3 regions of the Pelosinus fermentans DSM 17108 genome follow, and region 1 is predicted to be linked to each of the others. Evidence: riboswitches for the same ligand, from Rfam matches in the RefSeq annotation. Region 1 holds a riboswitch; each other region holds the start of a gene.
What was found. A riboswitch is a leader RNA that binds a small molecule or an ion and turns the genes downstream of it on or off. The one in region 1 is predicted to bind cyclic di-GMP.
Positions count from the first base shown of each region.

Region 2: another riboswitch for cyclic di-GMP. It lies ahead of FR7_RS16375 (methyl-accepting chemotaxis protein); the one in region 1 lies ahead of FR7_RS05870 (methyl-accepting chemotaxis protein).
Region 3: another riboswitch for cyclic di-GMP. It lies ahead of FR7_RS17045 (methyl-accepting chemotaxis protein); the one in region 1 lies ahead of FR7_RS05870 (methyl-accepting chemotaxis protein).

Region 1 is NZ_AKVN02000001.1:1,328,524-1,333,469, reverse strand. It holds gene FR7_RS05875 (GGDEF domain-containing response regulator) at 1-17, opposite strand, end outside; gene FR7_RS05870 (methyl-accepting chemotaxis protein) at 318-2,024, opposite strand; cyclic di-GMP riboswitch class I at 2,106-2,191, opposite strand; gene FR7_RS05865 (YibE/F family protein) at 2,265-3,386, opposite strand; gene FR7_RS05860 (methyl-accepting chemotaxis protein) at 3,746-4,946, opposite strand, start outside.
Region 2 is NZ_AKVN02000001.1:3,527,638-3,532,583, reverse strand. It holds gene FR7_RS16390 (efflux RND transporter permease subunit) at 1-705, shown strand, start outside; fluoride riboswitch at 828-890, shown strand; gene crcB (fluoride efflux transporter CrcB) at 1,002-1,376, shown strand; gene FR7_RS16380 (hypothetical protein) at 1,386-1,739, opposite strand; cyclic di-GMP riboswitch class I at 2,026-2,111, shown strand; gene FR7_RS16375 (methyl-accepting chemotaxis protein) at 2,210-4,177, shown strand; gene FR7_RS16370 (GntR family transcriptional regulator) at 4,409-4,946, shown strand, end outside.
Region 3 is NZ_AKVN02000001.1:3,672,016-3,676,961, reverse strand. It holds gene FR7_RS24485 (glycerophosphodiester phosphodiesterase family protein) at 1-20, opposite strand, end outside; gene FR7_RS17060 (REP-associated tyrosine transposase) at 170-967, shown strand; gene FR7_RS24560 (catalase) at 1,194-1,523, shown strand; gene FR7_RS17050 (catalase) at 1,540-2,709, shown strand; cyclic di-GMP riboswitch class I at 2,903-2,987, shown strand; gene FR7_RS17045 (methyl-accepting chemotaxis protein) at 3,090-4,778, shown strand; gene FR7_RS17040 (helix-turn-helix domain-containing protein) at 4,841-4,946, opposite strand, start outside.

The DNA.
Region 1 (4,946 bases):
ATGATTAATACTTTCATTTGACCTCACCTTATTTTTAAAATTATCCTCGGCTCTATACTCGCAGCTGTCTTACTACTATATAATGATTCGCTTTAATCCGCTAGATCTTATTATGATTTATCTTGCCTTCTACTTTAAAGAGATTTGATCAAAAAATCAAGGGAATCATGCTTTACCATGCAAATCACAAGTGTCCATGAGTAAATAATAAAAACCTTTCTAATATAAAATATCCCCTACAGAGGAGACACTAAAAAAGTCTCCTCTGTAGGGTTTTTTTATGTATTATAGAAAGGTTTTCTATTCAGGTAGATTTTCTACATTCTAAATTGTCTAACAATCCCTTGAAGTTCTTCTGCCATTTTAGCTAATGCTTGGCTGGACGCAGCAATTTCTTCCATAGATGCCGACTGCTCTTCGGTGGCGGCAGACACGATTTGTGTCCTGCCAACCGTTTCTTGACTAATCGTATCAATGTCATGTACCGATTCCACAATCTGTTTACTGCCAGAAGCCATCTCTTCAATAGAAGTTGAAGTCTCTTTTATATGCATCGCTAATTGGTCAATGAGTGCTGATATATCCCTAAAAGCTTGCCCTGCGGTATTAACCACTTGTGCTCCTACATTAACCTCATGGCTGCCTTCCTTCATCGCAACCACTGCTTCTTCGGTATCCGACTGGGTTTCCGTAATTAAATCGGCAATTTTCTTGGCGGCTTCTTGGGACTGCTCTGCCAACTTACGAACTTCCTCAGCAACAACAGCAAAGCCCCTGCCATGTTCACCTGCCCGTGCAGCTTCTATAGCAGCATTTAGCGCTAGAAGATTAGTCTGAGCAGAAATTCCCGATATCGTATCGACAATCTGTCCAATTTCTTTGGATCGTTCTCCCAGTCTCGTCACCACTTGAGCTGACTTAGTCACCGTTTTCTCTACGATTTCCATCTGACTAATTGCCGCATTTACGGCTTGTGTACCATCTTGGGTAGCTTTAGAGGTTTGATCGGATACGCCGCTTATGATTGCTGAATTCTCAGCAACTTTCTCAATGCCTGCAGAAAGCTGCTGCACTACAACAGTCGTAACATTCACTGCACTTGCCTGCTGCTCAGCTCCCTGTGCTACTTCACTAATCGTCGCTGCTACTTGATTCGTAGCTTGAGCCGATTGCTCTGCGCTTGCTGTCAGCTCTTCTGACGAGGCAGCAACTTGCTCAGATGAAGATGCGACCTGGCGCACCAAACGCTGCAAGCTGCCAGCCATGCTATTTAACCCAACCCCAATATCACCAATTTCATCCTGGTCTACCACATTAATATTCTCTACACCAAGATTTCCTTTTTCGATCTCATTTAGAAACATACAAACAGATTTTAACCTTCTGGCAATTGCATTGGATAATCGCCAGCCTAAGAACAAGCAGAGTAGAACAAAAAATCCTGTTAATGTGAAAATAACGATTCCCGCAAATCCAGCATACTCTTGCCCCTTACTATTCGCCTTTTCACTTTTATCTGACATGAAGTCAGCTAACTCCTTAAGAGTCGAATTGACAATTTCCAATTTACTGGCTGCCTGCTGGGTGAAGTAAACATATGCTTCCTGCTTGCGCCCTTGCTGAGATAATTCGATAGCTTTTTGACGCTCTGTTCGATATTGACCGATTGCTTCTTTTAGCACTACTAGCTTTTCTCGTTCGAAGGACCCCAAATTTTGACTTTCATATGCCTTTAATGTTTGGTCTGTTTCTGCCGATAAGGATTTCATCTGCGTGACCAAGGCATCTTCTCTTGCTTTATCGAGATTGCCAAAAATCATTTCCAGGATCATTCCATGGACGGCTCTAAAATTATGTCGCGTTTCATTTAACCTTTTAATCGACAACAGATTTTCACTATACATAATTTTCATTTCATTACTCATCGTGTTGGTATAATAATATCCGATAGAACCAACTAAAAGTGTTGCCATTGATATTATTAAGATAATTGCAAGTATTTTCCCTTTAACCTTTAGCTTCACGCCAACCTCCTAAAATAATACAAATGTAAAAATATAACACCAGGCCAAGACGCACTGGTGCTAATTACAATTCTACATTGAATCGGCAACCTGGCAATCATAGGATATCTTCCCTTAGACCCACGGCTTTGCGTCCTTATCTTTTGATAAGTTTGCCACAATATATTTTTCTACTCAATATTACATTATATTACATAAACTGTCAACATCTCCCATGATTGTTAGCATTAAGGGTATATATCACGACTTTCGACTCAAAAGAAATGCTGTAATAATCGCTGTTAGGGGTATGGAGCAAATAAGCCCTATGCTTCCCGTGAGGGCTCTTGTGATCTCTGTTGCGACAATGTTCAAATTCATAATTCGCATGAATGATACACTATCTTGTGATGCAATCAAAAATATCAGAGGCAAGGAGCTGCCAGTATAAGCCAAAATCAAGGTATTTGCCATCGTTCCCATAACATCACGCCCAACATTGATACCAGAGTTGAATATTTCAGCAAAACCATAATGAGGACAAGACTGCTTGATCTCGTATTGAGTCGACGCAATGGATATGGTAACATCCATAACAGCACCTAATGATCCTAGAATAATGCCTGCAAATAGTACCTCTTGAAAGTTCATAAAGGTGAGAGTCGTCACCTTTAGCATCATTGCTTCTTCACTATCCAGCCCAGTCAGATGCATCCAGGAAATCGAAATAGCAGCCAATACACCAGCGATAAGTACGCCGCCAACGGTTCCTAAAATAGCACCCCAGGTCTTTGCATTCCAGCCGCTAATGGTAATTTGAGTAATGGCTGTAATCACTGCACAAACAAGCATCGTAGCAATGATAAAATTCCAATGATAATTTAGGATTAAAGGAACCATACCTTTAAGAATAACGACCACCGAAAAACAAATAACAAAAATTGTTTTGATACCTATAGTCTTCCCTAGAATTAATAAAGATAAAACAAAGAGGCCAACCAGGACATACGTAGGAAAAAGACGATTATAATCAGCAATATGATACTGTTTTTCATTCTGCACTTCACTTACAGCAAGAATAATTTTATCGCCAGGGCTGGGAATGATGTCAAATAAAGGCTGATTCGTAATATAATTAATGCTTTGTACTTGTTTACCTGACTCCGCTCCTGACGTGAGCAGGACTGTAACTAAACTTTTACTGCTGATACCTACTTTTTTATTGGGTGTGACATCCAAAGATTGTATAGTCAATACTACACCATTTACATACTCAATGGATTCCGCATTACTTCCTGCCCCTAGAACGGGCAGGGTACCAAAAAGTAAACAGGCTATGAAAGCGACTAAAATATAGCTGGGAAAAATGCGTCTTAATTTCATTTAAGATCTCCTTGTTATAAAAAATATAATGTGATAGCCGTACATGAATAGAAGCATAATGTTATCCTGAGAGGCAATTTATGCTTCCACTATTAATTAGAATCACACTCTTACAATCCTAATCTAAGAAATTCGACTACTACCTACATATTTTCCTGCAAACCGGACTAAGCAATAAGAAAAAGACTGACGCCCCCTTTAAAACATAGCCATTTTGAAACACAGTCTCTGTGTTTAACGTTGTCCCTTGAAGCAAATTATACTTTTAGACTATAAGAAAAACTAGGCACCTATTCCTCACGAGAAAGGTACCTAGCTAGGATAAAACCTTATTTAAGAAGTCATTCTCCAATTTTTACTTATAGGCGAAATTGAGAAACAACAACTTGCAATTCGTTTGCCATACTAGCTAAGGCTTGGCTGGAAGATGCAATTTCCTCCATAGAAGCAGATTGTTCTTCTGTTGCCGCCGAAATAGTCTGGGTATCTCCTGCTGTATTACCTGCTATGCTTTTCACACTATCTACAGAAGAAACAACATCACCGCTGGAAATGGAAAGTTTCTCAGCAGCTGTACCAATATCCTGGATCTGACCATTTAACTGTTCAATCATTGTAGTAATAGCATGAAATCGTTCACCAGCACTCGTAATAATCTCTGTGCCTTTGGAGGCTTCAATCGTTCCCTGATTCATGGCTGCTACTGCTTTACCAGTCTCTGCTTGGATGTCACGGATAATGACAGCGATTCTTTGCGCTGCTTCTTGGGACTGCTCAGCTAGCTTTCGTACTTCATCAGCTACCACTGCAAAACCTCGTCCTTGCTCGCCAGCTCTGGCTGCCTCTATAGCAGCATTAAGCGCCAATAAGTTGGTCTGCCCGGCAATGCCGCTGATGACATCGACAATTTCACCAATCTGCTGCGAACTTATCCCTAATTGCTGTACGACTTGTGCGGATTGGGCAACGGACTCTTCAATGATCTGCATTTGTTTCGTTGCCAGGTTCACTGCCTCTCCACCATCACTTGCCACCTGAGCCGTTTCCTCTGATTTTGCAGATATCTGATTGGCATTGTTGGCAATATGAGTAATGGCTGATGCCATATCCCCTACGACTGAAACCGTTTGGTCTACTGTCACCAGTTGGCTGGATGCACCGCTGGCTACATTCGTAACCGTTTCAGCAACTTGACCTGCCGCTTGAGCGGACTGCTCAGAACTGGCTGTTAATTCTTCACTGGCTGCTGCTACTTGCTCAGCAGATTTCGACACCTGTCCTACCACATTGCGCAGATTATCAGTCATAGCCGTAAATGCTTGAACCATATCGCCAATCTCATCTTTGGCAGTATATTGAATATTAACCACTCGCAAATCACCGCTGGCGATACTTTGGGCTGATGCAGCTACTTTCCCAAGAGGTTTGGAAATACGCCGTGCCAAAAAGATCGCCAAAATGCAAGCCAAGATTAAGATAATTACATCTAAAATTCCAAGCAGCATCTGCATGTTTTCTGTTGCATCAATATTTTGTTGTATTCTAAGATCCATTCGTTCG
Region 2 (4,946 bases), 2.2 Mb from region 1:
CAGGGACAAATTACTATTTCCGCAAATTTAAGTGGAGTCTCTCTTGGGGATTTCAACACAGCGCTAGACAAAAGGTTAGCAGAGGTTAAATTGCCAGAAGGCTACAAGTTTGTAACTACCGGACAATCACAGCAGATGGCAGATGCCTTTAGCGGTATTTTAATGGCATTGGCTGCTGCGGTGCTCTTCATCTTTTTTGTACTTGCCGCTCAATTTGAAAGCTATATTGAGCCTTTCGCTATTATGCTGGCTTTACCGCTGGCAATCATTGGTGCAATATTGGGTCTCCTAATTGCTGGCAGTATGCTTAGCATGATGTCTCTCATTGGGATTATTATGTTGATGGGTCTCGTAACCAAAAATGCGATTTTGCTGATTGACTTTGCCAAACAACGTATGGGAGAAGGAATCGAACGAAATCAGGCATTAGTAGAAGCGGCTGTAGTTCGGATGCGTCCGATTCTGATGACAACTGCAGCAATGATTTTTGGGATGCTTCCACTAGCATTAGGAATTGGACCAGGAGCTGAAGCACGTGCTCCTATGGCTCATGCGATTATTGGCGGTTTGGTTACCTCAACTATTTTGACCTTAGTGGTTGTACCAGTTGTATATTCATTATTGGATGATTTTATGAAAAGAAGAGTAAAGGTAGATGTTACAATTCCACCATTGGAAAAAGTAACAAAAGAAGAACCGATTTGAATAATAGAAATGGACAACAAAAGTGTCCTATTGACGCCGATTTAAGAGGTCTGCTATAATGAAAGCAGCAAAATTCATAAACTAGTACCTTGCGTCAGTATTCACTGATTTTGTGCTGATAAGTTACTGGGGGCGATGGGGTTCGCCATTAAATCTGCTGATGCAGTAATGACTCCTACCAACATATTGGTAGGAGTCTATTTTTTTGTAAATAAACGCAGAGAAAGATCCTTTTTAATTTTTGCTGGAGGTCGTGGATAAAAGTATAATGCGTAAAGGATGAGGTGGTGATAAGAATGTTGAGAATCATAGCGGTGGCCGTTGGAGGAAGTATTGGAGCGACAGCTCGGTATTTAGTTTCCCTATGGGCTTCTGAGCGGTTTGGAGCTGATTTTCCTTATGGAACACTTATTGTAAATGTGGCAGGGTGTTTTATTATCGGCATATTTATGACGCTGACGACAGAACGTTTCATTGTAAATCCCTATTGGCGGCTACTGGTTACCGTTGGTTTTGTTGGTGGTTTAACTACGTTTTCATCTTTTAGTTACGAAACCTTTCGTGTACTGGAGGACTCTAATGTGATAATAGCGTTATATAATATAGGGCTTAATCTTCTGCTTGGATTTGCAGCTACATGGATCGGAATTGGCGTTGCAAGACTTGTTTGATACGATATCTTATATAGTTACAGCTGTGCTAACAGCTGTAGTTTGGGTAATGGGGATGAGCGGGGGAAGATTTGCAATGAAATCTTTGGCGATTTGGGCAATATCCTGAGGAAGTCCTATATCGGGATAATTGTTTATCGTATACGATTGCAATGCTTTTAACGTCTCTGGTGTAATAACAAGTACAGGTGCTGTGGCGACAGTTGGAACCGCAGATGTAGGAGTAAGAGGAGGAGTGGGAGCTGTAGGAATGATTTCATTGGAAACAACTACATTCATAGCGTTACCTGGGTTCATAAGGATGGGAAGATTTGAGAAAATGAAAAACTCTAAGGTATCTTGAAAATCAGATTTTAAAACCAAGATAACACTTCCCTTACATTAAGCATTCTAGTACCTCATCTGCGTTAAAACTATAGATAATTTAGCGAGGATTTTTTTTGATCTGCAAGGCGGAGACAACGAAGCAGTACGGAAAAAGACTGCTAAAGCAGCAGCGTTTTTAATGCAGATGAAGTACTAGGCTGTTTATAGTATGAACGAACGGTAAATATGGTACATAGCAGACCGCTTCAATTGGGAGGTTCTATTATTTTTTTGGTAAAGCGAAAGGAAATTGAAGAAAAATGTCGAAAAACATAGAAGAAAATACCATAATGAGCAAACCAACCTAAAGGTGGGGACGCAAAGCCATGGGTCTAAGGATGTTACATCTATGATTGCCAGGTTGCATCGTTTGTTGATTATGATGTAACTTGGCAATCTTTTATATTGAGGCACTTATTTCAGTATTTTATTTATTGGAATGTTAGGAGAGAGGAGAGGGCGTATATATGAAATTAAAAATGAAATTTTTAATGATGATGGCGATTACGAGTCTGGTCTTATTAGTAGCTACGACGATGGGGTATTTTTATGCGAAAAGTCAGGTAGAGGAAAATATTAAGAATGAAATGTTCTCAGTTGCCAATACCTATTCAACTCAATTAGACGGCTGGTTATTGGCGAAGGCGCAAACCGCAGTGACAACAAGTGAGAATATTCGAGTTGTGTTAGGTGATAGGGAAATCCCGGTTTCTTTTGTACAAAACTACAAAGCAGATCCTAGTTTACTGGATCTATATGCCGGATTAGAAGATGGTAAAATGATTGATGGTTCAGGAACGACACTGCCTGAAGGGTATGATCCCCGTAAACGTGGGTGGTATCAGCAGACAAAAGAAAAAAATAAACTCGTCTTTACGGATGCATATGTTGATGCATTTACCAAAAAATATATTGTGTCCGCAGGGGTACCATTAAAAAGTGAGGCAGGAAATTTTCGCGGTGTTGTTGGCATTGATATAGCCCTAGATTTGCTGAGTGAAAAGATTAAAGACGTTAAGGTAAATGGAAAAGGGTATGGCACCATTATTGATCAGCAGGGGATTATTTTAGCTCATCCGGATGCTGTCCAAGTTTCAAAGAACATTCATGAAGATCCTGTATTGCAAAAATTTGCAAAAGAAATGCTGGCCCAGGATAAAGGTATGCAAACCTATGAGGCAAACGGAGCAGAGAAGTTAATGATTTATACCAAGATTCCTGCTACTGGCTGGACAATGGGGATCACCGTTGACGTAAAAGATGTATATGGTCAGGTCACGGCTTTAGGATATCAATTTGGACTAACTGCTTTGCTTGGCATCTTATTGTCAGCGACTGCTTCTTGGAGATTGTCGAGCGGAATTACCAAAAATGTTGCAATCTTATCTCAATCTGCACAACGTATGGCTGGAGGAGATCTTTCGGAACAAAACCTTACGATTCAGACAAATGATGAGATTGGCCAACTTGCTGCAGATTTTTCTACTATGGCAGAAAATCTGCGTAATCTAATTAGGGCGATCGCTCAAACAGCAGAACATGTAGCTGCTTCATCAGAAGAACTTACAGCCAGCGCGGAACAATCTGCCCATGCATCTACTCAAGTGGCTGCTTCAATTACGGAGGTAGCACAGGGGGCAGAATTGCAGCTGCAAGCAATCAATGGAACTTCTGCGGCTGTAGAGGATATGTCGGCTAGTATACAGTCTGTTGTCACAAATGCTGCAACCGTTAATTTGACTTCAGAAGAGGCCGCAGCGGCTGCAGGTCAGGGAAGTAAGGCTGTTTTCAATGCTGTAAATCAAATGAATATTATTGAAAAGACAATTTCAGGATCTGCAGGAGTCGTAGCCAAGTTAGGGGAACGATCAAAAGAAATTGGACAAATTGTAGATACCATTTCAGGAATTGCAGGGCAAACCAACTTGCTGGCCTTAAATGCGGCTATTGAGGCGGCACGTGCAGGTGAACAAGGACGCGGATTTGCTGTTGTAGCAGAAGAAGTGCGGAAATTAGCAGAACAATCCCAGCAGGCGGCTAAACAAATTGCGGATATGATTAATGAAATTCAAGCAGATACAGATGAAGCTGTAGTAACAATGAAGGATGGTACAAGAGAAGTTGAGATTGGCAATGAAGTTGTAAGCGCTGCAGGTGCAGCTTTTAAACAGATTGAATTGCTTATTGGTCAGGTAGCCAGTCAAGTATATCAGATAACCGATTCCATCGGACAAATGAAGACTGGCAGTCAAAGAATTGTTACTGCTGTACAGGATATTGAAAGTATTATGAAAAATACTTCCGGCGAAACACAAAGCATCTCAGCAGCGACAGAAGAACAGTCCGCATCCATGCAGGAAATCGCTTCTTCCAGTCATGCATTAGCTAACATGGCAGGAGAATTGCAACAAGAAATAAGAAAGTTCTCCATATAAGATTTTATAAAAAACTAGAGCACCAGAGGGATATTTAGATTCTGTGAGAATCTAAATATCCCATTTTTATAGTGCAGAATCAATAGTTTTAGAAGATGAAAGTAACAATAATTATCGAATATATACTGTATACAATCGATAATATTATTTACTGTATTGGCAGGGAAGCGTATAATAAAGAAAAGATTTTCGAAAATCGAAATTAAATTTGTTACATGTTATAATAATGCTATGAAAAATAATAATTATAAAACGAATACAATCTCACACCGCAGTATACCTACTGCTATTACAGAAGCTCTTCGTGAAAGAATTTTAAATGGTGATCTGCAGGGGGGAATACAGTTAAAACAAGAAGAATTAGCTCTGCAGTTCAATGTAAGCATGAGTGCCCTGCGAGAAGCATTAAAAAATTTGGAAGCGGAGGATTTAGTAAAATTCTATCCTAACAGAGGGGCTATTGTGAGTGAACTGAGCGCAGAGGAAGCAAGAGAAATATTTGATATTCGTCAATTTCTTGAAATCGGTGCATTAGAGTTATCGGTTCCTCAGTTGACCACAATTGACTTAGAAGAAGCAGCGATAGTTTTAAAGCAGCTAGAGAATGAGAGGAATAGCAGTCAATGGGGCGAGTTAAATAAACAGTTTCATGAAATTTTATATCGGCAGGCAAGACGGCCCCGCTTACTGAAACTAATTCAAGTCATGCATAACAATGTTGAGCGCTATATGCGCTTGTATCTTGTATCAATGAATTATCAGCTCACAT
Region 3 (4,946 bases), 2.3 Mb from region 1:
CGGTGAGCATAAATCAACATAGTATGCCTCCTCGTATTATGATAGTAAGTTAATTAGATGTTTAACGCCAATATCCTTGTTCTTAAGCTAAGAGTCGGAGGGACGGTTCTTTGACTCTTTAAAATATAAGTGATACAATGTCCCTAAAACCAAAGAGGGAGAGATTTGCATGCCACGACAAAGTAGGCAATTAAGTGAAAGTAAAATCTATCATGTGATGATCCGGGGAAATGCAAGAAAGAATATCTTTCTTGATGAGGAAGACAAAAACCGTTTTATAGAGATTCTAAGTGAAAAAAATAAGGATCGAAAATTTGCTATATATGCTTATTGCTTAATGGACAATCATGTACATCTCCTAATCAATGAGGGTAGCGATGAAATCGGACGGATTATGAAAAGAATTAATATAAGCTACGCCTACTATTTCAATAAAAAATACGTTCGAACGGGACATCTCTTTCAAGATCGATTTAAGAGCGAAGGAATTGAAAATGATGCATATCTATTGTCGGCAGTAAGATACATACATAACAATCCAGTCAAAGCAGGGATAGTTAAAAAGATAGAAGAATACAAATGGAGTAGCTATTTTATTTTTACAGAGACAAAAAATCAAAACAATAGTATCGATAAGCGTTTTATACTCGAAATGTTTTCAGATGATATCGAGAAATCAACGAAGCTTTTTATAGACTACTCAAAAATACAGGATGATGGAAAGTTCATAGATTTACAAGAAGAGAATGTAGAAGAGAAAGCGATTCAAACTGAAAATCAAGCAAAAGAATTGATTATGCATTTTCTAGTCAAACATAATATCAATAGTAGTGATCTGAAAAATCGCCAGAAGGAAGATTTACGGCGAGATCTTATTAACACACTGAAACGAAAATCAAACCTATCAATTCGTCAAATTGCTAAGTTATTGGATGTAGATAGAAATATGGTTCAGCGTACAAAGTGAGTCTCGGAACCGTCCCTTGACTCTGCGAAATAGCTAAAAATAATTGATTATAAATAAAGGAATAATGTTATGTTTGGAGAATAAGTATTTTAAGAAAAATAATCTTAGTGCCAATAATTAGGTATTGAAGTAACTGGGCTAGGAAAGGAGGCTGATGCTGAAAAAGTTAGAAGGTTCTTCCCTAAATAAGTCGTTCTTTAACATTATATGAGGAGGAGTGAAGCTAATGGTTGATAGTAATAAGAAAAAATTAACAACAAATTTTGGTATTCCTGTAGCTGATGATCAAAACTCCATTACCACTGGCAGCTCACACTACACACTTTTGTCCGATACTCATCTAATTGAAAAGCTGGCACATTTCGATAGGGAAAGGATTCCAGAAAGAGTAGTCCATGCCAAAGGAACCGGAGCTCACGGTTATTTTGAAGTTACTCATGATATTACGCAATTTACCAGGGCTGACTTCCTTTCGCAAATTGGTAAGAAAACAGATCTTTTCGTGCGCTTTTCTACCGTTGGCGGTGAAAAGGGATCTGCTGATTCTGCGGCGTGACCCACGTGGATTTGCTGTGAAGTTTTATACCGACGAGGGAAATTATGATATGGTAGGTAATAATACTCCGGTCTTTTTTATCAGGGACGCTATCAAGTTTCCTGATTTTATACATACTCAAAAAAGGCATCCAGCGAAACATACAAAAGATCCTGATATGATGTGGGATTTTCTATCCCTTACTCCGGAATCCATTCATCAGGTGACAATTTTGTTTTCTGACCGGGGCACACCTAAAAGCTTTCGTCATATGGACGGGCACAGCAGCCATACCTATATGTTTTACAATCAGGCCGGCGAACACTGTTGGTTCAAATGGCATTTTAAAGCAGACCTTGGTTTCCAGACTCTTACAGATGCAGAAGCTACTGAATTAGCAGGTACAGACCCTGATCGGGCAACTAAAGATCTCTATGACAGCATCGAAGCAGGAGAATATCCTTCATGGACAGTATATGTTCAGATTATGACGGCAGACGATGCTAAGAACTATAAATTCGATCCATTCGATATCACAAAGGTTTGGTATCATGCAGATTATCCGTTGATTCCAGTAGGAAAAATGGTGCTAAATCGAAACCCAGAAAACTTCTTTGCAGAAGTTGAGCAGGTAGCATTCGCTCCTGGCAACTTTGTTCCCGGTATTGGGGTATCACCAGATAAGATGCTGTTGGGAAGGTTGTTCAGCTATCCTGACACACAGCGACATCGACTGGGGGCCAATTTTCATCAGATCCCCATTAATGCATCTAAAGCTGGTCTTACCAACAACTACCAGCGGGACGGTGTCATGAATATTGACGGCAATGGTGGTGCGGGACCGAACTATTATCCTAATTCTTTTGATGGTCCAGAACCTGATGCTCAATATGCAGTACCTGCTATCGATGTAACAGGCTTAGTGGACAGACATCCATTTGTTTTGTCAGATGTAGATTTTGTTCAGGCTGGTGAATTATACCGTCGGGTCATGAGTGATACTGACAGAAGCAACCTAATTTCTAATATATGCGGTAATTTAGGGCAGGCTCAAAAAAGAATTCAGCTTCGACAAACTGCATTATTCTACAAAGCCGATGAAGATTATGGTAAACGGATTGCCAAAACCCTGGGATTGGATTTGACTGAGGTAAAAAACTTAGCAGATATGTCTCAAGAAGAGAGGGTTAAGGCTACGATGTCTTAGGCTGGAAAAAGTATTCCATAAAACGAAAAGACATTTAAGAAAGAACATACAATGAGTGAAGTTGTATGTTCTTTTCTTGATTTATAGCCTGCTTCAATTCGGTGTTGAGCTTAATAATAAGATGAAAAATTTGTCTTAATTTAGAGGATTTTGGAGGTTTGAGGAGAATTATTAATACATAAATTCAATACCATTGAACGATCGGCAAACTTAGCGAAAGTTAAGGACGCAAAGCTATGGGACTAACGATTTTTATCTATGTCTGCCAGGTTGCTATATGAATTACAGTTCATGTAACAATCTGGTTTTTTTTATGGAAGGAGATGCGATAAAGAGTTTATGCAGCCGTCTCAACAATTAAAATGTAAAGGAGTTATTTTATGCGTAGAATACCTATTATTGCACAATTAGGAGGTATGTTCCTCACTTCTATTTCCTTTCTGCTTATACTGCTTGGATATACAGCATATCAGTATTCGACAGCAAGTGATACATATGAAAATTTAATTACACATACTTCCGCAAATATGCTCTTACTCACGAAGGCACAGGATGGTATGCATACTGGTATTGCTGAATTGCGAGGTTTTATGGCCTACTCGATTAGCAGCTATGAGCAAAATTCCAGAAAAGAATTTGAAGATAGCGTAAAAGACTTAAAAGTATTTGTATCTGGTGTGGAAAATCCAGAAGTGAAAACAGAAGCTGTTAAACTAGAAAAGATGATGGATGACTATAGTCTTAAAATGGGACAGCTTATGGATGCAAGAAAAGCTAACAGTCCTTCCTTCGATACGTTGCTTGCGGAAGGGAGAAATTTATCACAGCAGATAGACCTGCAATTTGATAAAACCTTTGATTTAGAAGAAAAATATTTAAAACAATCAACGGTTAAACTTATGCAGGAACAAAAAGATACTAAGAATTTGGTTGGAATTTTAAGTATGCTTGTTATACTGTTCGTTTGTAGTTTAGCATACTGGTACAGTAGGTATATGGCGAAACGCTTGCGTCGTGTTCGGAATGAAATGGATGCAATCAGTCATTTCGATTTAACAACTGCTGAGCAGCATGCTGCTGTTAATGATGAAATAGGTGATATGGTTACTGCAATGGCCCAAATGAAGAATGCTCTGCGCTCACTAGTGGGACAAATACGCCAAAACTCTGAATCTTTGGCAGCATCTAGTCAAGAATTAAGTGCAACAGTAGAAGAACAGCTGCGTGCAGCAGAAATTGTGTCCAATACCATAGCGGAAGTTGCGAGTGGGTCAGCTCAGAATACTACAAATATAACGGAGATGTCCGCTACGATTCAGGAACTTTCTGCAAGTACTGAGGAAATGAATTCGAACGCCTATGAAGTGAATGCGAACACTCAAAATGCTGTTGAAGAAGCAAGCCAAGGGATGAATTTACTGACTCAGATCGTTACACAGAATGATACTGTTGCAAAATCAATGATCAGTATTACAGAGGCGGCAAATTCCTTAGCAAAAGGGTCTGAAAACATTCGGGAAATCGTTACAGTCATTCAAGGCATTGCAGGTCAAACCAACTTATTAGCGTTGAATGCTGCTATTGAAGCTGCTCGTGCCGGTGAAGCAGGAAGAGGTTTTGCAGTAGTTGCAGAAGAGGTTCGGAAGCTGGCGGAGCAAAGTGCTGATGCAACACACCACATTGCTGAAATTATTAAAAAAATGACAGAGGACATTGATTATGCTGTCCTGCATGTAAGTGAAGGAAACCATGAGGTGGAAGCAGGAAAACAAGTAACATTCAACACTCAAAGAGGGTTTGAAGTGATTATTGATAAGCTTGATAAGGTAAAAACAGTAGTTGCACAAATAACGCATACAATTGAGGAAACAGCAAAGGGAACCCAAACAATGGTAGGGAATGTCCAAAATATTAGTGGTGTTGCAGAAGAAACTGCAGCAAGTGCACAAACGGTAGCCGCTGCATCCGAAGAACAAAGTGCCAGTATGCATGAGATCAATCATAATGCTGAATCCTTAGCAAAAATGGCAGAAGAACTCAATGAGATCATCAGTAAGTTTAAGTTATAAGTAAATGAAAATGAAAAACGGCATCACTAGACAAATTTGTTTAGTGATGCCGTTTTTTATACTTAGCCGATGTTTTCTTTTAAGCAGCTTTGCAGTACACTGGGGCAAAAGCCCGTACGTTTCTTAAAAAGCTTACTGAAATAATATGGGTCAGAATAGCCTACGCAA